Regions from separate parts of the Erwinia wuhanensis genome, predicted to be linked through region 3. Evidence: predicted binding sites of a transcription regulator. Region 3 holds the regulator's gene; each other region holds the start of a gene.
The links. Region 3 encodes ArgR, which controls arginine synthesis, uptake and breakdown. Its sites were predicted from a motif close to ANTGAATAAAAATACANT; they were not measured.
Positions count from the first base shown of each region.

Region 1: a site for ArgR is predicted at 6,101-6,118, ahead of argC (N-acetyl-gamma-glutamyl-phosphate reductase). Genes of this name have one in related genera too.
Region 2: a site for ArgR is predicted at 1,655-1,672, ahead of argA (amino-acid N-acetyltransferase). Genes of this name have one in related genera too.

Region 1 is NZ_JAUJUH010000010.1:7,435-14,935, forward strand. It holds gene oxyR (DNA-binding transcriptional regulator OxyR) at 1-545, opposite strand, end outside; gene QZH36_RS19930 (glutathione peroxidase) at 681-1,412, shown strand; gene argH (argininosuccinate lyase) at 1,511-2,884, opposite strand; gene QZH36_RS19940 (argininosuccinate synthase) at 2,964-4,178, opposite strand; gene argB (acetylglutamate kinase) at 4,198-4,974, opposite strand; gene argC (N-acetyl-gamma-glutamyl-phosphate reductase) at 4,990-5,994, opposite strand; gene argE (acetylornithine deacetylase) at 6,166-7,317, shown strand.
Region 2 is NZ_JAUJUH010000003.1:482,096-489,596, reverse strand. It holds tRNA gene QZH36_RS09945 (tRNA-Met) at 1-10, shown strand, start outside; tRNA gene QZH36_RS09940 (tRNA-Met) at 70-146, shown strand; gene amiC (N-acetylmuramoyl-L-alanine amidase AmiC) at 230-1,480, opposite strand; gene argA (amino-acid N-acetyltransferase) at 1,705-3,048, shown strand; gene QZH36_RS09925 (hypothetical protein) at 3,185-3,343, shown strand; gene QZH36_RS09920 (hypothetical protein) at 3,480-4,391, shown strand; gene recD (exodeoxyribonuclease V subunit alpha) at 4,481-6,304, opposite strand; gene recB (exodeoxyribonuclease V subunit beta) at 6,295-7,501, opposite strand, start outside.
Region 3 is NZ_JAUJUH010000003.1:31,495-38,995, reverse strand. It holds gene mdh (malate dehydrogenase) at 20-955, opposite strand; gene argR (transcriptional regulator ArgR) at 1,372-1,842, shown strand; gene yhcN (peroxide/acid stress response protein YhcN) at 2,253-2,525, shown strand; gene yhcN (peroxide/acid stress response protein YhcN) at 2,610-2,879, shown strand; gene yhcN (peroxide/acid stress response protein YhcN) at 2,972-3,229, shown strand; gene QZH36_RS07930 (barstar family protein) at 3,302-3,571, opposite strand; gene QZH36_RS07925 (NAD-dependent succinate-semialdehyde dehydrogenase) at 3,622-5,073, opposite strand; gene aaeB (p-hydroxybenzoic acid efflux pump subunit AaeB) at 5,165-7,120, opposite strand; gene aaeA (p-hydroxybenzoic acid efflux pump subunit AaeA) at 7,126-7,501, opposite strand, start outside.

The sequences.
Region 1 (7,501 bases), on a different contig from region 3:
GGTACGCGATCGCGGTCGTGCCACGGATGATCCTGATAGATCGCCAGCTTCATCGGCTCATCAAACAGCGGCACCTCGATAAAGGCTTCTGACTCTTTCACCAGGGCCAGGATCGCGCAGTCGAGCTTGCCGCTGTCCAGCTGCGCCAGCAGCTGCTGCGTTTGCGCCTCGTGCAGATACATCTCCAGCTTGGGAAAGGTTTTGTGCAGCGTCGGGATAATCTGCGGCAGCAGATAAGGTCCCACGGTCGGGATCAGCCCGATATGCAGCGGCCCGGACATCGCCTCGCCCTGCTGGCTGGCCATCTCTTTCAGCACCTTGACCTCGCGCAGCACGGTGCGCGCCTGGTCGACCAGCAACAGGCCAGCCTGAGTGAAAAGCACTTTACGGCTGGTGCGTTCTAACAGCATAACGCCCAGTTCATCTTCCAGCTTGCGGATCTGACCGCTGAGCGTAGGTTGACTGACGTGGCAGGAATCAGCTGCCCGTCGGAAATGCCGATGTTCAGCCAACGCTACCAGATACTCAAGATCGCGAATATTCATCTTTTCCTCCGAGCCACGATAGTTCATGGCGATAGATAGAATAGCAATCAACGATTAGCCCTATCAAGCCCGGATGATAATAATGTCACCCGTTCGAGAGATGAGTCACTTTTACCCCTAATCAAGAGGTAGTTTATGTTTGCAAGTCAGGAAGGTAAGTCAGTCCCGCAGGTCACTTTTCATACGCGTCAGGGCGACAGCTGGGTAGACGTCACGACTGATGAGCTGTTTAAAGACAAAACTGTCATCGTGTTCTCTTTGCCAGGCGCGTTTACGCCAACCTGTTCATCGAGCCATCTGCCACGCTATAACGAGCTGTCAGACGTTTTCAAAAAACATGGCGTGGACAATATTCTGTGTGTATCGGTCAATGACACCTTCGTTATGAACGCGTGGAAAGCCGATCAGCACGCTAACAACATTACCTTTATCCCGGATGGCAACGGCGATTTTACTCGCGGCATGGAAATGCTGGTCGAGAAAGCGGATCTGGGCTTTGGCCCGCGCTCATGGCGCTACTCCATGCTGGTTCGCAACGGCGTGGTAGAGAAAATGTTTGTTGAGCCAAACAAGCCGGGCGACCCGTTTGAAGTGTCTGATGCCGACACCATGCTGCGCTATCTGGCACCGGAATTTAAGGTGCAGGAGTCCGTGTCCCTGTTCACCAAGCCGGGCTGCCCGTTCTGCGCTAAAGCCAAGCAGATGCTGTTGGATCGCGGTATTCAGTACGAAGAAATCGTGCTGGGCCAGGATGCCACCACCGTCAGCCTGCGCGCTGTAACCGGCCGTGCGACCGTTCCTCAGGTCTTTATCGGCGGACGCCACATCGGCGGCAGCGACGATCTGGAACAGTTCTTTTTAGCCTAAGAATTAAGAAGGCGAGCCATCGCCCGCCCTCTTATGTGCCTAAAATAAAAATATAAGTCGAAATTAGTTGGCGGGCCTGATGCCCGCCTTTTTTTTGCTTACGCCAGGCGATTTTTCGCGTCGGTAATCGCAAGCGACACCTGATGCGGCGAAACGCCACCCTTCGCATTACGCTTGTCCAGACAGGATTGCAGCGACAGGATTGGATAGACGTCTTCACCAATCACCTTGCTGTACTGTTGCAGCTCTTCCAGCCTTAGCGCTTCCAGCGCCACGCCTTTGCCAATTGCCGCCACAACGACTTCGCCCACGATATGATGCGCTTCGCGGAACGGGACGCCTTTAGCTACCAGATAGTCAGCCAGCTCGGTCGCATTGGCGTAGCCCTGCTCTGCCGCTTCCTGGCAGCGCGGACGCTTCACCTGAATGCCGTCCAGCACCAGCGCGGCCATATGCAGACAGTCGGACCAGGTGTCCAGCGCGTCGAACAGGCCTTCTTTGTCTTCCTGCATATCTTTGTTGTAGGCCAGCGGCAGGCCTTTCAGCGTCATCATCATGCCGGTCAGCGCGCCCTGCACGCGGCCGCACTTGCCGCGGATCAGCTCCAGCGCGTCCGGGTTTTTCTTCTGCGGCATCAGCGAAGAGCCGGAGGTAACCTTATCGGACAGCTCAACAAAGCCTGACTCGCCGGTATTGAAGAAAATCAGATCTTCGGCGAAGCGGGAAAGATGCACCATGCCGATAGAGGCGTCGGAAAGCAGCTCCAGCACGTGATCGCGGTCGGAAACGGTGTCCAGGCTGTTGCGCGTGGCGGAGGCAAAGCCCAGCCAGCCGGCCAGCTGCTCGCGGTCGATCTCGTAAGCCGTGCCGGCCAGCGCGCCGCAGCCCAGCGGGCTGACGTCCAGACGCTTCAGCGTATCCTGCAGGCGGCTTTCATCCCGCGCCAGCATCTCGACATAAGCCAGGCACCAGTGCGCAAAGGTCACCGGCTGCGCGCGCTGCAAATGGGTGTAGCCCGGCATGACCGCGTCCTGGTTCGCTTCTGCCGTGGCCACCAGCGCCTGCTGTAGCTGACGCGTGGCGATCAGCAGCTCGCCGATCTGCGCTTTGCACCAGAGCTTCAGATCGGTGGCGACCTGATCGTTACGGCTGCGGCCGGTATGCAACTTTTTGCCGAGCGCGCCGACTTTCTCAATCAGCCTGCCTTCAACATAGCTGTGAATATCTTCCGCATCGCTTTCCAGGATCTGCTGCGGATTAGCGCGTACTTCCTCAAGCAGCACGTTCAGCGCGGTTTCCAGCTGCTGCTGCTCTTCTGTAGTCAGAACATTGACCGTCACCAGCGCTTTGGACCAGGCTACGGACCCGACAATGTCCTGCTCTGCCAGACGATAGTCAAAGCGCAGCGAGTCATTAAACAGTTTGAAACGTTGATCTGCTGCCTGAGTAAACCGTCCACCCCAAAGTGCCATGTCAGTGCTCCCTTAAATTCGTTGAGTTTTCTTTAAAAGGCGGCCTGCGCCGCCTTATTTCGCCAGGCTAAATACCGGCTTACTTTTTCTCGTTCAGCGCACGAATGCGTGAAGAGAGCGAGAACAGACGGATAAAGCCGCCCGCGTGACGATGGTCGTACACTTCATCTTCGCCGAAGGTCGCAAACTCTTCTGAATAGAGGCTGTTAGCGGATTTTTTCTGGATCGCCGTAACCTGACCTTTATAAAGTTGCAGCACCACTTCGCCGTTGACTTCTTCCGCCAGCGATTCGGCAGCGGCCTGAATGGATTTACGCAGCGGCGCGAACCAGCGGCCGTCGTAAACCACGTAGGACATCTCGTGGCCCAGCTGTTCGCGCCATTTGAAGCTGTCGCGATCCAGCACCAGCTGCTCAACCGCACGCAGCGCGTTGACCATAATGGTGCCGCCAGGGGTTTCGTAGCAGCCGCGAGACTTGATGCCCACCAGACGGTTTTCGACGATATCGATACGGCCCACGCCGTGTTTCGCGCCGATAACGTTCAGTTTTTCCAGGCAGCCGAACGGGCTTAGCGCTTCGCCGTTTACGGCAACCACGCGGCCTTTCTCCACGGATACCGTCACCTGCTCAGGCTGGTCCGGCGCTTCCAGCGGATCGACAGTCCAGACCCAGCAGTCTTTGTTTGGCGCATTCCACGGGCTTTCCAGCACGCCGCCTTCGGTAGAGATATGCCAGGCGTTTTCATCACGGCTGTAGATTTTTTCCAGCGACGCGGTGGTCGGGATGTTGCGCTCTTTCAGATAGTCGAGCAGCGCCTCACGGGAACGCAGGTTCCACTCGCGCCATGGCGCAACCACTTTCAGCTGTGGGGCCAGCGCGGTGTAGGTGGTTTCGAAACGCACCTGGTCGTTGCCTTTACCGGTTGCGCCGTGGCACAGCGCATCTGCGCCGACTTTCAGCGCCAGCTCAACCTGCGCTTTGGCGATAATAGGACGCGCCATCGACGTGCCCAGCAGATAAGTACCTTCATACAGCGCGCCGGTTTGCAGCACGGGATAGACGTAATCGCTGATGAATTCTTCACGCAGATCCACTACGTGGCATTCGGAAGCGCCGGACTGCAACGCTTTCTGCTCAACGCCTTCCAGATCGCCACGCTCCTGGCCGATATCGGCCACGAAAGCGACCACTTCACAGCCGCCGTAGTTCTCTTTCAGCCACGGAATAATCGCGGAGGTATCCAGACCGCCAGAGTAAGCCAGAACGATTTTTTTGATGCTTTTATCTTGCATTGTCATTTCCTTGAACCGGTTAAGCGAGGATCCGGGTGCCAATCGACACGCCGTTAAATAGGGTTGGTAGCTGTTCGGCATGACGCCAGCTGGCGATATCGACCGGACGGCCCAGCGTGCGGGCGGCATCCAGCGCAGCGTTGACTTTAACAATCATGCCGTCGGTAATGATGCCCTGGGCGATTAGCTGTTCTGCCAGCGCCGTCGTCATCTCTTCGATGCGCTGGCCTTTGCCGTCCAGAATGCCGCTGACGTCGGAGAGCAGCACCAGATCGGCGCCCAGCGTCGAGGCCAGCGCGGTGGCGGCCTGGTCGGCGTTGACGTTCATCAGCTTGCCGTCTTCGGTGATGCCGATAGAGCTGATCACCGGCAGGTAGCCTGCTTCCAGCAGCGTAGTAATGAGTTTGGGATTGCCCGGCGTCGCCTGGCCCACGTGGCCCAGCTCTTCATCAAAAGCCGCCACGTTGACGCTGCCGCCGTCGCCCAGGCACAGGCCAACGGCATCAATACCGTGTTTTTTCGACCAGGCCAGCAGCGTTTTATTGGCGGTGCCCGCCAGCGCGCCGGTAATGATGTCGATCTGATCGGCTGGCGTGACGCGCAGGCCGTTTTTCTTTTTCACCGGCAGCGCCAGCTTCTTCATCAGCTCGTCGACCAGGCAGCCGCCGCCGTGAACGATCAGCAGCGGGCGCTGATGGGTTTCGCGGTACGCCACCAGTGCGTCAAACAGGCGCGCCAGCGCCTCTTCGCTATCCAGCAACACGCCGCCGAGTTTAATAATTAAAGGATTGGTCATGGGCTTTCTCACTGATTAAATAAGCGACTGCGTTTCCGGGAAGCCGAAACGAATATTCATACACTGCACCGCCTGCGACGACGCACCTTTCAGCAGGTTATCTTCCGCCGAGACGATAATCGCGTGCTCGCCCTGCACGGCAAAGCCGATATCGCAGAACGGCAGGCCGACCACGCCTTTGATCGACGGCACGCCTTTATCATAGACACGCACCAGCGGCTTATCGTGATAGGCGTTATGGAACGCTTCCGCCACGTCTTCACGCGTTACGCCCGCCTTCAGCCGACAGGTGGTGGTGGCCAGGATGCCGCGCGGGAAGTTGCCCAGGTGCGGCGTGAAGATCACCGGCACGCCAAGATGCGCGGCGATTTCCGGCTGGTGACGATGGGTGAAAATGCCATAAGGCTGCAGGCTGACCTCGCAGAAACTGGTGGTCACGGACGCTTTGCGTCCTGCGCCGCTGACGCCGCTGGTGGCGTTGATCACCGGCCACTGCGCTTCGTTCAGCAGATCCGCCGCAATCAGTGGCTTCAGCGCCAGCTGCGCGGCGGTCGGATAGCAGCCCGGCACGGCAATCAGCTGCGCTTCTTTTAGCTGGCTCTGCTGCCATTCGGCCAGGCCATACACGGCCTTTGCCAGCCACGCTTTATGCTGATGCGGGAAGCCGTAATAGTCGGTGAAGAAGCTCTCTTCGTTGACGCGGAACGCGGCTGACAGATCGAACACCACGCAGCCGGCGGCCAGGAATTCAGGCGCCAGGTCATGACTGACTTCGTGCGCCGTCGCCAGAAACACCACGTCCACTTTGTCGGCGAACTCTGCCGCGCTTGTCAGCGGCTGCAGCGGCATGTCCAGGATGCCTTTCAGCTGCGGATGCAGATCGGAAAGCAATTTTCCGGCGTCAGGGCTTTGCGCTGATACCGCTAAAGCGGTTATGTTCACCTGAGGGTGACGGTTCAGGTAGGTCGCAAGCTCTACGCCAGCATAGCCACTGGCACCAACAATCAGCGTATTTAACATCGGACACCTTATAACGGTCTCGGGTTTCGGGTGACGGCTTCACGCCGTATTCCCACGCGGTTAGCGCCGGTTATGCAGGAAATCTGGTTTCCATCCCCACGCCATTAATGTATTTTTATTCACTATTAATGCATGAATATTGATACTATCCTAACGCAAGGACTGTCAACAGTGAAGACAAAATTACCGCCTTTTATTGAGCTTTACCGTGAGTTGATCGCCACGCCGTCCATCAGCGCCACCGACAGCGCGATGGATCAGAGTAATGAAGCTTTAATCAGTTTGCTGGCAGGCTGGTTCCGCGATATTGGCTTTGAGGTGGAAGTGCAGCCGGTTCCCGGCACGCGCCATAAATTTAATATGCTGGCCCGTACCGGCAGCGGCGCTGGCGGCCTGTTGTTGGCTGGTCACAGCGACACCGTGCCGTTCGACGATGGTCGCTGGACGCGCGATCCCTTTGCGTTAACCGAACACGATAACAAGCTGTATGGCCTGGGCACCGCCGATATGAAAGGCTTCTTCGCCTTTATCCTTGATGCGCTGCGCGATGTTGACGTGAAAAAGCTGGCGAAACCGCTCTACGTGCTGGCGACCGCCGATGAAGAAACCACGATGGCGGGCGCGAAATATTTCTCTGAAAACGCCACAGTGCGGCCCGACTGCGCCATTATCGGCGAGCCTACCTCGCTACAGCCGGTACGGGCGCACAAAGGCCATATGTCGAACGTGATCCGCATTGAAGGCCAGTCGGGCCATTCCAGCGATCCTTCACGCGGGGTCAACGCCATTGAGCTGATGCATGAGTCCATCACGCAGCTGATGGCGCTGCGCGACACGCTGAAAACGCGCTATCGTCACGACGGTTTTGCCATTCCTTATCCCACCATGAACTTTGGCCATATCAGCGGCGGCGATGCGGCAAATCGCATTTGCGCCTGCTGCGATCTGCATATGGATCTGCGGCCGCTGCCGGGCCTGACGCTGAACGAGCTGGAAGGCTTGATTAACGAGGCGCTGGCGCCCGTCAGCGAACGCTGGCCGGGCCGCGTCAACGTCAGCCAGCTGCATCCGCCGATCCCCGGCTATGAATGTCCGGCCGATCATCGGCTGGTCAAAGTGGTGGAAAAGCTGTTGGGCACGGAAACCAGCATCGTGAACTACTGCACCGAAGCGCCGTTTATTCAGGAACTGTGCCCGACGCTGGTGTTAGGGCCAGGTTCGATTAACCAGGCGCACCAGCCGGATGAATATCTTGATACCGCTTTTATTAAACCTACCCGCGAATTGATTACGCAGGTCGTACAGCATTTTTGCAATCACTGAGTGAAAAGCGGGGCATTTAGCCAGTAAAACGGCCTTTTACCCCGGCTTTATCATTTGTTTCTCGATAAGAATAACTTATCTCGCTACGTCGCTGTTAAATTTCTTAAATTACCGCAAGTTAGCGACAGGTTCGCACACGTTTAAGTCAATTGACGGATGGACGGGAACGTGGCTAGATAAAAGG
Region 2 (7,501 bases), 450 kb from region 3:
CCCGCAACCATTTTCTCAGGAAAATGTAGTAGTAAAAAAGCCTGCCGTGATGGAAGCGTCAGCATCGGACGCGGGATGGAGCAGCCTGGTAGCTCGTCGGGCTCATAACCCGAAGGTCGTCGGTTCGAATCCGGCTCCCGCAACCAACTAAACACCCTTTCGGGTGTTTTTTTGTTTCTGGCGTTCCAACTTTCTTATTTTATCGGACGACCTGTCGCCGCCCGCTTTCCTATCTTGGTGCTAACGGTGCGCCGTGGGCAAAATAGCCTTTAATCCCTGCCAGAATCGACTCCGCCACCTGACGCTGGAACGCTGCCGTACGCAGTTTGCGCTCCTCCTCCAGATTACTGATAAAAGCCGTTTCCACCAGAATGGAAGGAATATCCGGTGCTTTCAACACCGCAAAAGCCGCCTGCTCCACCTTCTTCTTGTGCAGATGATTAATTTTGCCCATATGTCCCAGCACTTCCTTGCCGAACTTCAGGCTGTCGTTAACGGTCAGGCTCTGTACCATATCGAACATAGTGTGATCAAGGTAGCGATCGCCGCTCATGCTGACGCCGCCGATCAGATCCGATTCGTTCTGCGTTTGCGCCAGATAGCGCGCGGCGGTGCTGGTTGCGCCTTTAGTCGACAGCGCGAACACGGAAGAGCCTCGCGCCGCCCGGCTGGTAAAGGCATCGGCATGAATAGAAACAAACAGATCGGCGCGTAATCTGCGCGCTTTTGCCACCCGCACCTTCAACGGAATAAATACGTCGTCGCTGCGTGTCATATGCGCGCGCATATTGGGCTGCTTATCGATTAGCGCTTTCAACCGACGGGCGATTTTCAGCACCACGTCCTTTTCTTTGGTTTTATGCTTGCCGATAGCACCGGTATCTTCGCCGCCGTGACCGGGATCGATCATGATAATAATCGGACGATCCCGCCCCGCTTTGCCGGGCAACGGCGCGGAAGCGGGCTGGCCGCTTTCCAGCTCGCCTTTATTGTAATCCTGCAACAGCGCCAGCAGCGGATCGTCTTCATGGTTATGGCTGCGGTTTCTGGCCGGATAGAGATCCAGCACCAGGCGGTTTTTGATGCCGGCGACCGGATCGAGAGTAAAGACTTTTGGCGTCACGCTCTGCTTCAGCTCCAGCACCAGCCGCACCGTATGGCGATCGAACTGGCCGACGCGCGCGCTTTTAATATAGGGATCGTCGCTGCGCACCAGATGCCCGACCTGATGCAGGGTCTGATTCAGGTGCACGCCGGAGATATCCACCACTATGCGTTCAGGATGACTTAACGCAAACTGTTTATATTTCAGCGGAGTATTGGATTCCAGCGTGACGCGGGAATAGGTTGAAGACGGCCAGATGCGCACGGCCACAATATGGCTGCTTGCCGCCAGTCCCGCTTTGCTGACGCTCAGCAGCAGCGCTGCGCCAGCGCCCTGTAGCCAGCGACGTCGGCCGGGCGAAGGTAAATCAGACATGCCACTCCAGTAAGAAATTGCTGTTTTGTAAAGAAAAATAAAACCAAAAAACCACCAGGCGCAAAACTGTAGCGAATCCTGCTGCCGGTGTCACCCCCAAAAGCCCTTCACGGGCCGCAGCGTTAAGCTACGTTAAAGAGAAGGTTGAAAATTGGCACTTGCGCCCGCGCGATAAAAGAATAAAAATACATTTTTAGCGAATAATAATTCATAGAGGGTTTGCCGTGAAGGAACGGAGTACCGAGCTGGTTCAGGGGTTTCGCCATACCGTGCCCTATATCAATGCCCATCGTGGTAAGACGTTTGTCATTATGCTGGGCGGCGAAGCCATTGAGCATGATAACTTCTCAAGCATCGTTAATGATATTGGCCTTCTGCACAGCCTCGGCATTCGCCTGGTGGTGGTATACGGTGCGAGGCCGCAGATTGACGCCAATCTGGCGGAGCATCAGCTGGAGCCGGTTTATCACAAGCATACCCGCGTCACCGACGCGCAGTCGCTGGAGCTGGTCAAGCAGGCGGCAGGCCGTTTACAGCTGGATATCACCGCGCGCCTGTCGATGAGCCTGAACAACACGCCGCTCCAGGGCGCGCATATCAACGTCGTCAGCGGCAACTTTATTATCGCGCAGCCGCTGGGCGTGGATGACGGCGTGGATTACTGCCACAGCGGCCGTATCCGCCGCATCGATGAAGAGGCTATTCACCGCCAGCTCGACAGCGGCGCTATCGTGCTGCTGGGGCCGGTTGCCGTTTCCGTGACCGGCGAGAGCTTTAACCTGACCTCGGAAGAAGTCGCCACCCAGCTGGCGATCAAGCTGAAGGCGGAAAAAATGATCGGCTTCTGCGCGGAACAGGGCGTGACCGACAGCGAAGGCGCAATTATCTCCGAGCTGTTCCCGAACGAAGCGCAGCAGCGCATTATCGAGCTGGAAGAAGGCCATGACTATCTGTCTGCGACTGTGCGCTTTTTACGCGGCGCGGTGAAGGCCTGCCGCAGCGGCGTGCGCCGCAGCCACCTGATTAGCTATCAGGAGGACGGCACGCTGTTGCAGGAACTGTTCTCGCGTGACGGTATCGGTACGCAGATTGTGATGGAAAGCGCCGAGCAGATCCGCCGCGCCACCATCAACGACATCGGCGGCATCCTTGAGCTGATCCGCCCGCTGGAGCAGCAGGGCATTCTGGTGCGTCGCTCGCGCGAGCAGTTAGAGATCGAAATCGACAAATTTACGATTATCGAGCGGGATAACCTCACCATCGGCTGCGCGGCGCTCTACCCTTTCCCGGAAGAGAAAATCGGCGAGATGGCCTGCGTCGCGGTACACCCGGACTACCGCAGCTCGTCGCGCGGCGAAGCGCTGCTGGAAAGAGTGGCGCTGCAGGCGCGGCAGATGGGGCTGAAAAAGCTGTTTGTGCTGACCACACGCAGCATTCACTGGTTCCAGGAGCGCGGCTTTACGCCGGTCGATATCGAAGAGCTGCCGGAAAGCAAAAAGCAGATGTATAACTACCAGCGCCGCTCAAAGGTGCTGATGGCCGATCTGAGCCATGCGCGGATGGCGTAGCGAAAAAGCTATGTACCTGCCTCCAGGGGACGATTAAATCAGCCGTGGAGGCAGTTGAACTCATCGCAGGTGTGGCGTAATATTTAACCAGTTATGCATTGACGACCCCGTCAATATTCCAGAGCAGGATTTAGCTATGTCGCCGCGTGAGCTTAAAGAAAAACAACATCAGGTCTATGCAGAGCGTATGAAAGCGCTTAACAAAGGCCAGCTTGCTCCTCAACCTTTGAGTGAAAAGCCCTGCTATAGCGCCAGTCGTAAGTCTTCTCGTCGGGCTAACGTTAGCTTTGCATAGTGAAAATAAACCCTCCTCGGGATGGTTATTTTTGTATTAATAATGATTAACTCAACTGCCTGATTTGCCTCACTGACTTTATTTTACTGAGCCCATCCGCTATCGACATCTTTTTTAATTTTTGTTGGTTAACGCTATGGCAGAACTACACATTCCCACTTCTGAGCAGGTTTACCTACTGAATCATGAGCTGATAGCACATGCGAATGAACTACAGGATCCGGTAATTACGGTCGGCGGTCAGGCTGTTTTTTATTGGGCATCTTATTATCAGGAACTTTACCCCGTAACCGAGCAACCAGACGAACGCGCACTTCGCTCTGTGGATATCGATTATGTTTCCAGAAAAAGAAATGTGATCGGTATAGGTAAAGCGCTTAATATCGAACCGAAATTTCAGGAACCTTTTACCCCTCCGTCTATCGCAATTTTTTCACTGATTGATCGAGACACGGCAAAGATAAAAGAGTTTGGCGGACGCCTGTTTTCTAATGCTGATATTCAATATCGTGAAAATATTATCGATATTATAGACAGGCCTTCCGGCTTTCAGCATGACGAGTTCACCGGTGAAAAGCTGCTGTTAAACACAGAACCATTTATAACGCGTCATATAAAATCCGGCGTGCCGGAAAGCCATGATCTGGTCAGAGTGCTTAATCCTGTTGCCTGTATGAGATCGCGTTTCGCTAATATTGCCGAAAAAATCAAGCCCGATACAGAAACTGAAAGCCTTCGGATTAAGAGCCTGATGCTTCCCGTATTCTATTTTTTACTGGATAAGTTCGAGTTTGAGCACTTTCGTCACGCCAGACGCTTTTTAGACAGTTTCATCCAACTTACGCAGCACAGTGCCTGGCGACGTATCCAGACACGTCAGAATATCCCTCTCTATAAAATCCTCGAACAGCTTTATATATTTCTTAGTGCGAACAGAAAAGATTATGAGCTTGACGACAAATTTATCGATCGTGAACTCTGCAAAAAAGCCCGTGAAACCCGGGCTTTGTTTGAACGATTACAAAAAGTTAGCCGAACATCAGGTTAGCATTACCGAGCTGTTTAGTTGCAGAAAGAAGATGTCTGACAGGCATAACGTTGTAATGTCAGATTAAGCAAGTCAGCTATTTTCTCACTTTACCCCGCCAGCCGTTCCACCAGGCCGCTGCGGCGGCGCGTGCGCATCTTCACCGCGCTGTTCAGCACCTGATTATCCGCATACAGCGTCAGGCGTTCTCTGGCGCGGGTGATGGCGGTGTAAACCAGCTCGCGCGTCAGTACCGGCGCGAACTGATTCGGCAGCACCAGCAGCGTATGATCAAACTCCGAGCCCTGTGATTTATGCACGGTCATCGCATAGGCGGTTTCATGCGGCGGCAGGCGGCTGGGCTGCACGGCCCGAATGCTGCCGTCGGGCAGCGGGAAGAACACCTTCAGCGCGCCTTCCGCATCGTTCATCGCAATGCCGATATCACCGTTAAACAGCCCCAGCGCGCTGTCGTTGCGGGCGATCATTACCGGCCTGCCGATATACCATTTGCTGCCCGGCTGGCGCTGGATCAGCCGTTTTTTGTGCAAGGCGGCCTCAATACGCTCATTAAGTCCGAACACGCCAAACGGCCCCTCCCTCAGCGCACACAGCAGCTGAAAGCGGCCAAACGCCTCAATCACCCGGCGAGGTTCCGCCTGGTCGGCAATCTGCTCAAGATAGTCGCGATAGCCTGCCACGCTGGTGTCCAGCAGATGCTGATACTCTGCGCTGCTGCTCAGCGTAAAGCGGGTAATATCAGCAAAATCCGCGTTAAATACTTTTTCAACCTGATGGATATCGCCCGCGTTGACCGCCAGCGCCAGCTGCCCGATGCCCGATGAGGCGTCGAAACGGTAGCTTTTACGCAGCAGGCAAATGCTGTCGCGCACCGCTGGCGCCAGCTTGTCCTCCTGGCCTGCAATCTCGCAGCCGGTCAGGCGCATCAGCATTTCCGCGCGCTGGCTGCTGTAGCCGGACTCCGCGCAGCGGCAGATATCGCCGAGCACCGCGCCCGCTTCCACCGAGGCAAGCTGGTCGCGATCGCCCAGAAAGATCACCCTGGCGTGCGGCGGCAGCGCGGCGATCAGGCTCGCCATCATCGGCAAATCCACCATAGAAGCTTCATCCACCACTAACAGATCCAGATGCAGCGGATTGCCCGCGTGATAGCGCATCCGCTGGCTGCCGGGCACCGCGCCCAGCAGGCGATGCAGCGTGGTGGCCTCGGCAGGAAAACGCTGTTTTTCCGCTTCGCTGACTTCAAGCCGCTGCAACGCTTTGCCCAGGGATTCGGTCAGCCGCGCCGCCGCTTTACCCGTCGGGGCGGCCAGGCGAATACGCAGCGAGCCGGAAGAAAGCTCCAGCAGCGTCGCCAGCAGTTTGGCTACCGTGGTGGTTTTGCCCGTTCCCGGTCCGCCGGAGATCACCGCAATTTGCCGCGTGATCGCCACCGCTGCGGCGATTTTCTGCCAGTTATCCGGCTGCTCGCCAAAATGCCTGTCGAGCGCGCTGCGCAGCCGCTGTTCGTCAAAGGGCGTATGGGCTTCACGCACGATAAACTGCGCCACCTGCCCTTCCGACTGCCACATGCGATGCAGATAGAGCCGCTGCTGATGCAGTACCAGCGGCGTTGCCGTCGTGCCGTCGCCCACGGCCTGCGCCGATGACAGCAGGTGATGCCAGTCCGGCTCGCCAACGGCCTGCCACAGCTGACCGGCCAGCTCAGGATGGCGTCCGCCGAACAGCAGCGCTTCGCTGAGATGCGTCAGCGGCAGGCACACGTGCCCCTCGCCCGCTTCGGCGCTGACGCAGGCCGCAGCCAGCATCAGCGCGGGATGATCGTCGCCCGCCACCATGCGGGCGAACTGCACGTCCAACGGACGCAGCAGTCGCGCCTCACAGGCGGAGAGCAGCAGTTGCGCTATGGCCATAGTTCCTCCTGAAATTCCCCGGCAAACAGCGCGTCGAGCGACTGCACAAAAGCCGCTTCCGGGCAGGTGCGGAAGATGCCGTTTACACGCGCCGTACCGTCCACGCCGCGCAGGAAAAGATAGATAACGCCGCCGAAGTGGCGCTGATAATCGTAGTCAGCCAGACGATGACGCAAATAGCGATGCAGCGCCAGCGTATAAAGCTGATATTGCAGATCGTAACGGTGCGCGCGCATCGCTTCCGCCATCGCTTCCGGCGTGTAGTGCTCGCCCGACTCGCCCAGCCAGTTGGATTTATAATCCAGCAGATAATATTTTCCCTGCCAGCAAAACACCAGATCGATAAAACCTTTCAGCATTCCCTGCACCTGCTGAAAGTTAAGCGGCGGGCAGCCGGCCGACAGCGGATCGTAATGGCGCACCAGCCGATCCAGCTTTTCCGCCATCAGCATTTGTTTGATGGGCAGATAAAATTGCAGCTCCACCTGACGGCTTTCCGCCGGTAGCTGGCTCAGGCTGACGCCGGTTTCATTCAGCGGCGTGGTCAGCACGTTTTCCAGCCACTGTTTCATCACCGGCAGCCAGGCAAGGTCGTGCCCCTGTCCGGCAAGCTGTTCGCTCAGCCAGGCTTCATCCACCGGCTGGGTAAAGTCGAGGTTTTCAAACAGGCCGTGCAGAAAAGTGCCCGGCGCCGCGCCGCGAGGAAAAGTATGCGGCGTCAATTGCGCAGCCTGCTGGCTTTGCGCCTCGCCCGCCGCGTCAACGTCCAGGCGCGGCAGCAGATCCAGCGTGACGGAATGGCCGTGCTGCTGTAGCCCGGAATAGCTGGTCACCCGCCACTCGTCGCGCAGCTTGCGCGCCATCGCTTTGCTGCTGAGCGCGTGTAAGGCGTGCCGCTGCGGCTGCCAGGGAGCGCTTTCCGGCGTCTCCGCCAGCACGGTTTCTACCGCCTCGTTTTGCATTGTAAGCAGCTGCTCGCGTAGCGCGGTGGCGTCAGCCGGTTCGCCCTGCTGCAACAGCCAGCCCAGCGCGCTGCGGTGCAGATCGCTGTTGCCTTCTTTTTTACGGTTGCCTTTGATCAGCGGCGCAACGCCCACGCTACAGTGATGAACGGAGCGCGTCAGCGCCACATAGAGCAGGCGCAGATCCTCGGCCAGCCGCTCCTGTTCGGCCAGCTCAAGGCTTTCCTCGTCCTCG
Region 3 (7,501 bases):
AAAGCTGGCCCTGAGTGGCTTACTTCACGAACTCTTCGCCCTGAGCAATATCTTTCTTCAGCGTCTCCAGCATGTTCTGTAGCGCCTGCTCTTCAAACGTACTCAAAGCGCCGATGGGCTTACGCTCCACCACGCCGTTTTTCCCCAGCAGCAGCGGCTGAGCGAAAAAGCGAGCATGCGCGCCGTCGCCTTCAACGTAGGCGCACTCCACCACGTTGCTTTCACCCTGTAGGGCACGCACCAGCGACAGACCAAATTTCGCTGCCGCCTGGCCCATTGACAGCGTGGCAGACCCGCCGCCGGCTTTTGCCTCGACCACTTCTGTACCCGCGTTCTGGATACGTTTAGTCAGATCGGCCACTTCCTGATCCGTAAAGCTTACGCCCGATACCTGCGACAGCAGCGGCAGGATAGTGACGCCGGAATGGCCGCCAATCACCGGCACGTTCAGCGCCGCCGGATCTTTACCCTTCAGCTCGGCGACAAAGGTATTGGAGCGGATAATATCCAGCGTGGTCACGCCGAACAGTTTGTTCTTGTCATAGACGCCCGCTTTTTTCAGCACCTCGGCGGCGATAGCCACGGTGGTGTTAACGGGGTTAGTAATGATGCCGATCAGCGCTTTTGGACAGGTAGCGGCGACCTGCTCAATCAGATTGCGCACGATACCGGCGTTAACATTAAACAGGTCTGCGCGGTCCATACCAGGCTTACGCGCTACGCCTGCGGAGATCAGGACTACGTCAGCGCCCTGCAAGGCTGGCGTCGCGTCTTCACCGCTAAAGCCTTTGATTTTCACCGCAGTAGGGATGTGGCTCAGATCGACAGCCACGCCGGGCGTCACGGGAGCGATATCGTACAGTGAGAGATCTGAACCTGCCGGAAGCTGGGTTTTAAGCAGAAGAGCAAGGGCCTGGCCAATGCCGCCAGCCGCGCCGAGAACTGCAACTTTCATCCTAAACTCCTTATTATTTTGAGGGGGAAGTGCCGTGGAATCATTTGCTTATGAGCATATCTGACCTGCGAGGCCTGAGCGACAGCATTTACCCTCATGCACGACGGCGCATCATACAGGATAAAGCGACAGAGACTGACCGCAATATGCCCGGTAAGGCCATTCGAGGCTGCAGGCAACGCGGTCAACGTTACACTACACCGTTAATACTTAGCCAAACAACATCAATTTTATAACAATCTGTTCACTTATTGTGCGCGACGTCGCGGAATAAGGCGAATTTTTCACGGCCGCGATCTGGCAACGAACGTTAACAGGGTGTAAAAAAGAGGCTTAATTTGCATAAAAATGCAAAAAAGTGCATAATAAGAAGTTATCCCAGCCGGGAATTCTCTTGCGACCTTTAGCGAAAAACTATGCGTAATCCAGCAAAACAAGAAGATCTGATTAAGGCGTTTAAGGCCTTATTAAAAGAAGAAAAATTTAGCTCGCAGGGCGAGATCGTCACTGCGCTCCAGGAACAGGGCTTTGATAATATCAACCAGTCCAAGGTTTCGCGGATGCTGACCCGCTTTGGCGCCGTGCGCACGCGCAACGCCAAAATGGAAATGGTTTACTGTCTGCCTGCCGAGCTGGGCGTGCCGACCACCAGCAGCCCGCTCAAGAATCTGGTGCTTGATATCGATTATAATGACGCGCTGATTGTGATCCATACCAGCCCTGGCGCGGCGCAGCTGATTGCCCGCATGCTGGACTCGCTGGGCAAGCCCGAAGGCATCCTCGGCACCATCGCCGGTGACGACACGATTTTCATTACCCCAGCCCGCCACGTTACCATCAGACACCTGCGTGATTCCGTCCTGAAATTATTCGATCAGGAACTATAAGCCGCCGGTTTTTATGCAGTTCTTTATCGTTTTCCCCGCGCGCCGGCGACCGTTGGCGCGTTGTCTTTTCTCTCTCCACTCCGTTAAAAACAGCATAATCCACTGGCTTATTGCGCTGACATCGCCGTTAAACTTTATGGACTCCCGTCTCGCAGTGTGATCTGCCACAAAGAAGCGCACAAATAGTTAAATTGATCTATCTCAATGTTTTTACGCATATTTAACGCAGCCAGAGCAACTTATAAGCGTTTTTTATAACTGAACGTTATTAAAAAGTGGTTAACGGCTTAAATATCGCAACAAAACATTATTAGCCTGCTATTAATATTTTACGTTATCAGATCTATAATCCTTTTCGTGATGTGAATCACACTAACAACACGATAAAAATAATGACGAGGAAAATTTTCATGAACGTAAAAACTACCGTGGCTGCCGCCAGCCTGCTCTCTCTGCTCTCTCTGCTCTCTTTTGGTGCTTTTGCAGCTGAATCTGTTAACGCGGATCAGGCGCAAAACATGCAATCGATCGGCACCGTTAGCGTGAGCGGCGTCAGCGCATCCCCTATGGATATCAATGCCCAGCTGAGCCAGAAAGCCGACGCTCAGGGCGCTAAAGCCTACCGTGTGGTCGAGGCCTATTTAAACGGCAACTATCACGCTACGGCTGAGCTGTACAAATAATCAACCTAACTCTGACGATAACCCCAAGAATAATAAAAGTTTTTTAGCCCTTTCGGTTATCGCCCTACTTCTGGAGCATCTGTTATGAACACGAAATTTACTATCGCCGCACTAAGCCTGGCTTCCGTTCTCTCTTTCGGCGCCAGCGCTGCCAACCTGGTAACCGATCAGCAGGTTGCCAACGAAAATCTGCAGTCTATGGGTACCATCAGCGTTAGCGGCATCGACGGCGCGCCAACCACCATCCGTCAGCAGCTTTCACAGAAAGCCGACGAACAGGGCGCGAAATCGTATCGGGTGATTGAGGCCTACAACAACGGCAACTATCACGCGACCGCAGAACTTTATAAATAAGATGGGCGACGGGCAGGCGTAAAGCCTGCCGCTATATCGACGACCTGACAGGTTTCAGACGCGGGTTGTTGAGGACAATGAGGAAGAAAATCATGAAAACAACTTTAGCCGTATTAAGCCTGCTCTCCGTACTTTCCTTCGGCGCTTCAGCTGCACAGCTGGTTAACGCAGAGCAATCGCAGCATCTACAATCCGCCGGCACCATTTCATTAGGCGGCGTGGCGGGCGCACCGATGGATATTCGTCAGCAGCTGTCGCAGAAAGCGGATGAACAAGGCGCCAGCGCCTATCGCGTTATCGAAGCGCGCAACGACAACACCTGGCACGTCACCGCCGAGCTGTATAAGTAATTCCTCGTCACCGTTACCCTGACGGTTATATGACGAACCTTTTGGCCCCGTTCGCCGGGGCCTTTTTTCGTTTCAGCGCACGTTAAATCGTAGCTGCCCTTCCAGCTCTTCCTCCGCTTCGTCAAACAGCAGGATCAACGCGCCGTAGCGCCGTCTCTGGCCTGTGCCAAGATGCACAAATTCGATCTCCAGCGGTAACGGCAGCGATCTGTCGCTCACCACTTCCCACAGGCTGTCCAAATCGGTAATAAGCCGATCGCCCAGTGAAAAACGATCGCTGAACTGTCGGAAGAAATGCGCCTGATCCACGATTTCATTAAAATCAAAAATTTCTGTTCTCATACTGCCGCTCCACAGGAAAACGGTCGGGCGACGCGTGGCCGCCCGGTGAGTTACAGTCCCCCGATATGCAGGGCTTTGACCTCTAAAAACTCTTCCAGTCCCAGCACCGATCCTTCCCGTCCCAGCCCGGACTCTTTCACGCCGCCAAAAGGCGCCAGCTCGGTGGATACCGCGCACTCATTGATGCCGATCATGCCGCTTTCCAGCGCCGCCGCTACGCGGAAGATGCGCTGGACATCACGGGTATAGAAATAGGCTGCCAGACCAAATTCGGTATCGTTGGCGCGGCGGATTACCTCTTCTTCGCTGTCAAAGCGGAAACAGGCGGCGACCGGGCCAAACGTTTCCTCTTTGGCCAGCTTCATGTTTTCATTGGCTTCGGCAATCACCGTCGGCTGCCAGAAATTGCCGCCGAGCGCGTGCCGGTCGCCGCCGACGACTATCTTGCCGCCTTTCGCTTTGGCGTCTTTAACATGCTCTTCCACCTTATCTACGGCAGAAGCCTCAATCAGCGGCCCGACAATCACCCCTTCTTCCATGCCGTTACCCACCTTCAGCTTGCCTACCTCTTCCGCCAGCTGGCTGACAAAACGGTCGTAAACGCTGTTGTGAATAAAGAAGCGGTTAACGCTGACGCAAACCTGGCCCGCGTTGCGGAACTTGTTGGCGATGGCACCTTTAACGGCGGCGTCGATATCCGCATCCTCAAAGACGATATAGGGCGCGTTGCCGCCCAGCTCCATCGACACTTTTTTCATCGTCTCAGCGGCGTTACGCATCAGCAGCTTGCCGACTTCCGTTGAACCGGTGAAAGAGATTTTCCTGACCGTCGAACTGGCCATAATGGCTTCGCTGATGGCTTTGGTATCGCCCGCCACCGCGTTCAGCACGCCGTCCGGCACGCCCGCTTTTTTCGCCAGCGCCACCAGAGCAAAAGCCGACAGCGGCGTGTTATTAGCGGGTTTGATAATGCCGGTGCAGCCTGCGGCCAGCGCGGGGCCAAGCTTGCGCGTCAGCATTGCCATCGGGAAATTCCAGGGCGTAATAGCAGCGACCACGCCGATGGGTTCGCGCGTCGCCAGAATGCGCGATCCCGCTTTGGCCGGCGGAATGATTTCACCGTTAGCGCGCTTTGCCTGCTCGGCAAACCACTGAATAAAGCTGGCGGCGTACTCGACTTCACCCTCGGCTTCTTTTACGGGCTTACCCTGCTCCGCCGTCATCAGTTTGCCCAGCCAGGCTTTGTTGTCGATAATCAGCTGATACCAGCGGTAAAGGATTTCGCTACGCTCTTTAGCGGTTTTCGCCCGCCAGGCGGGAAAGGCTTTGGCGGCGGCGGCAATCGCCCGTTCGGTTTCGTCTTTTCCGGCGCGCGCGACCTGAGTAATGACTTCACCGGTGGCCGGGTTCAGTACGTCAAAGGTTGCGCCGCCCTGCTGCCATTGACCGTCGATAAAAAAGCCGGTCTGAAATAAGTCGTTGTCCTGAAGCGAGTTGCTCATACTGTTCTCCCATTGGATTACCGTTGGGATAAGTATAGATGGCGGCCTGCATGACAGGCCGCAAGAAGGGCAAGAAGCGGAGATCTCTTAATCAGATTTGCAGCAGCGTGGTCTGATATTTTTTCAACATGCTCGCCAGGCGCTGCACGGGCTCGGTGACGCTTAGCGGCGCCTCGTAATGCACCAGCTTTTCCTGATAGATAGCCAGTTCCGCCAGCAGCCGCTCGAAGTAGTGGCGTCGTTTGGCGTCGCTGCCTGCCGAAATAACCCGATCCGCCGTATGCCGCAGCTGCTTGTGGAAAGCAGAAAGATCGCTGTTAACCGGGATATCGGCATCGCGCAGGCGCTGGTGTCCGATAATCAACGTCAGCGCGATACGAAACTTGTTGATGTCGCCTGGAAAAAGATTCAGCAACATAAACAGCTGCTGGTACAGCGCCGGCAGATGGTTCTCGCGACGGCGGGCCTGATTGGTGGTCATGGCCGCCACGGCGGAATACATAAAGCGGTTCAGCAGCGTGCGTCCGGTCCGCGCTTTTGAGGTGTCGCGAATAAGCAAAATGACCAGCAGCGCCAGGAAACAGCCGATCGCCTGACCGAGTGCGTTATCCAGGAAGGCGCTGACGTTAAAGGTCATGGGATTGTCCAGCGTCAGGATATTGATGGTGCCGACCAGCGCGCCCAGCGTGCCGATCTGACGGCGCTGAATAAGGATGCCGCCGATAAAGGCCATCACGCCCAGGCAGAGGCAGAGCAGCAGCATACTTTGCTGCGTGGCGGGCATCAGCACCATGTAATAGAGCGCCCCTAAGGGGATCGCCACCATCATGCCGTACAGAAAATCCTTCGCCATCATCAGCGGGTTCGGCATCCTCATCGCCAGCGCGGTGATCACCGCGAGCATCACCATTGCGCCGCTGCCCGATGTCCAGCCGCTCCACAGCCAGAACAGCGAACCGACCGCCGTGGCGACAAAAGTGCGCACGCCGTTGATCAGCGCGTGGCGCGTTTCCGCCGAGCGCATTTTTACCACCGGCTCGCCATCCAGCACTTCTTCTTCCATGCCGCTGATGCTGCTGTTGGTTTTTATGCCTTTCAGCAGCAGCAAATAGCGTGAAGCCGCGCCGACCCAGTTGCTGACGGTGACCGGCGTATTTTTGCTGCCGCTAGCGGTGATCACGCGGCGCATAATTTTCATGCGCTTATGGATATCGGCGACGTTCTCAACCGGCTTTTCAAAGAAAAGGTGAAACTGCGGCGGCACATATTCCTGACGAGTATTCTGGATCAGAAAAGTTTCGCAGGCCTGGGTAATCAAGGTCAGCGACAGCGTATTTAACGCGCGCAGTCGCCTGTCCGCTCGCTGCCAGTGGCCTGACTCCATCATCAGATGGGTACGCATTCCGTTCAGCGCGGTGGTGCGACGCACCAGATCGGTCCAGGCTTTGTCGACCTCTTCTTTGTCGCCGTGCGCCACGCAAAGCTGCATCAGCTTGTACTGATCCACCAGCAGCCCGTCGATAGCGCGATCGATATCCTGTTTGATGGAGCGCGGCGAAAACAGCATGTCGGCCAGAATGGCGCAGACGATGCCGATAATGATTTCGCTACAGCGCTCGACGGCAAACTGCGGCGCCAGCAGCACCGAGCCGTTAGCGTCCAGGCTGACCACGATAATCAGCGCCGTATAGCCCGCCAGGCCCAGCGCATAGGAGTTTTCAACTTTGATTAAGGAGGAAAGCCAGACGCAGAAACCGGCCCACAGACAGCACAGCAGCAGCATCACCACCGGCGCGCGGATGGTGGCGATCATAATCGTCAGCGCGGCCAGGCAGCCGATAAAGGTGCCGATAATACGCAGCATCCCGCGATGGCGCAGCGCGCCGGAGAAAGGATCGCCGCCCGCGGCAAAGGCCGTGCCGCCTGCGACGATACAGGCGGTCATTACCGCCCAGCGCGGCGTTTCCAGATTAAAGTGAAAGCCGATCAGCAACGCCAGCAGAATGGCGAAGGTCAGCTTGATCGGAAACCGCAGTTGATACCACATGGCGCTTAGCCGAACTCACGCAGGCGGTGCATCAGCTTCATCGCTGGCGACATCTCCTGCGGCTGACGATCCTGAGCGCCCGTCACAATCACGGTTGCCGTCGTGCCGGCAGGATAAAGATTGCCCTGCTGCTGGTCGAGATGAATACGTACCGGCACGCGCTGCGCCAGACGCACCCACTCCAGGTTGGAATCGATGGTCGCCATGCCTTTGCTGTCGACGGTGCTGCTGCTGTTGGTCACGCCAGCGGCCACGCTGTCAACGGTGCCCTGCAGCACGCGGTTGCTGCCCAGCGGCGTGATCTCCACGCGATAGCCGGGACGCACGCCTTCCAGCTTGGTTTCTTCCATATAGGCCAGCACGTAGAAGGTGTGCTGCTGC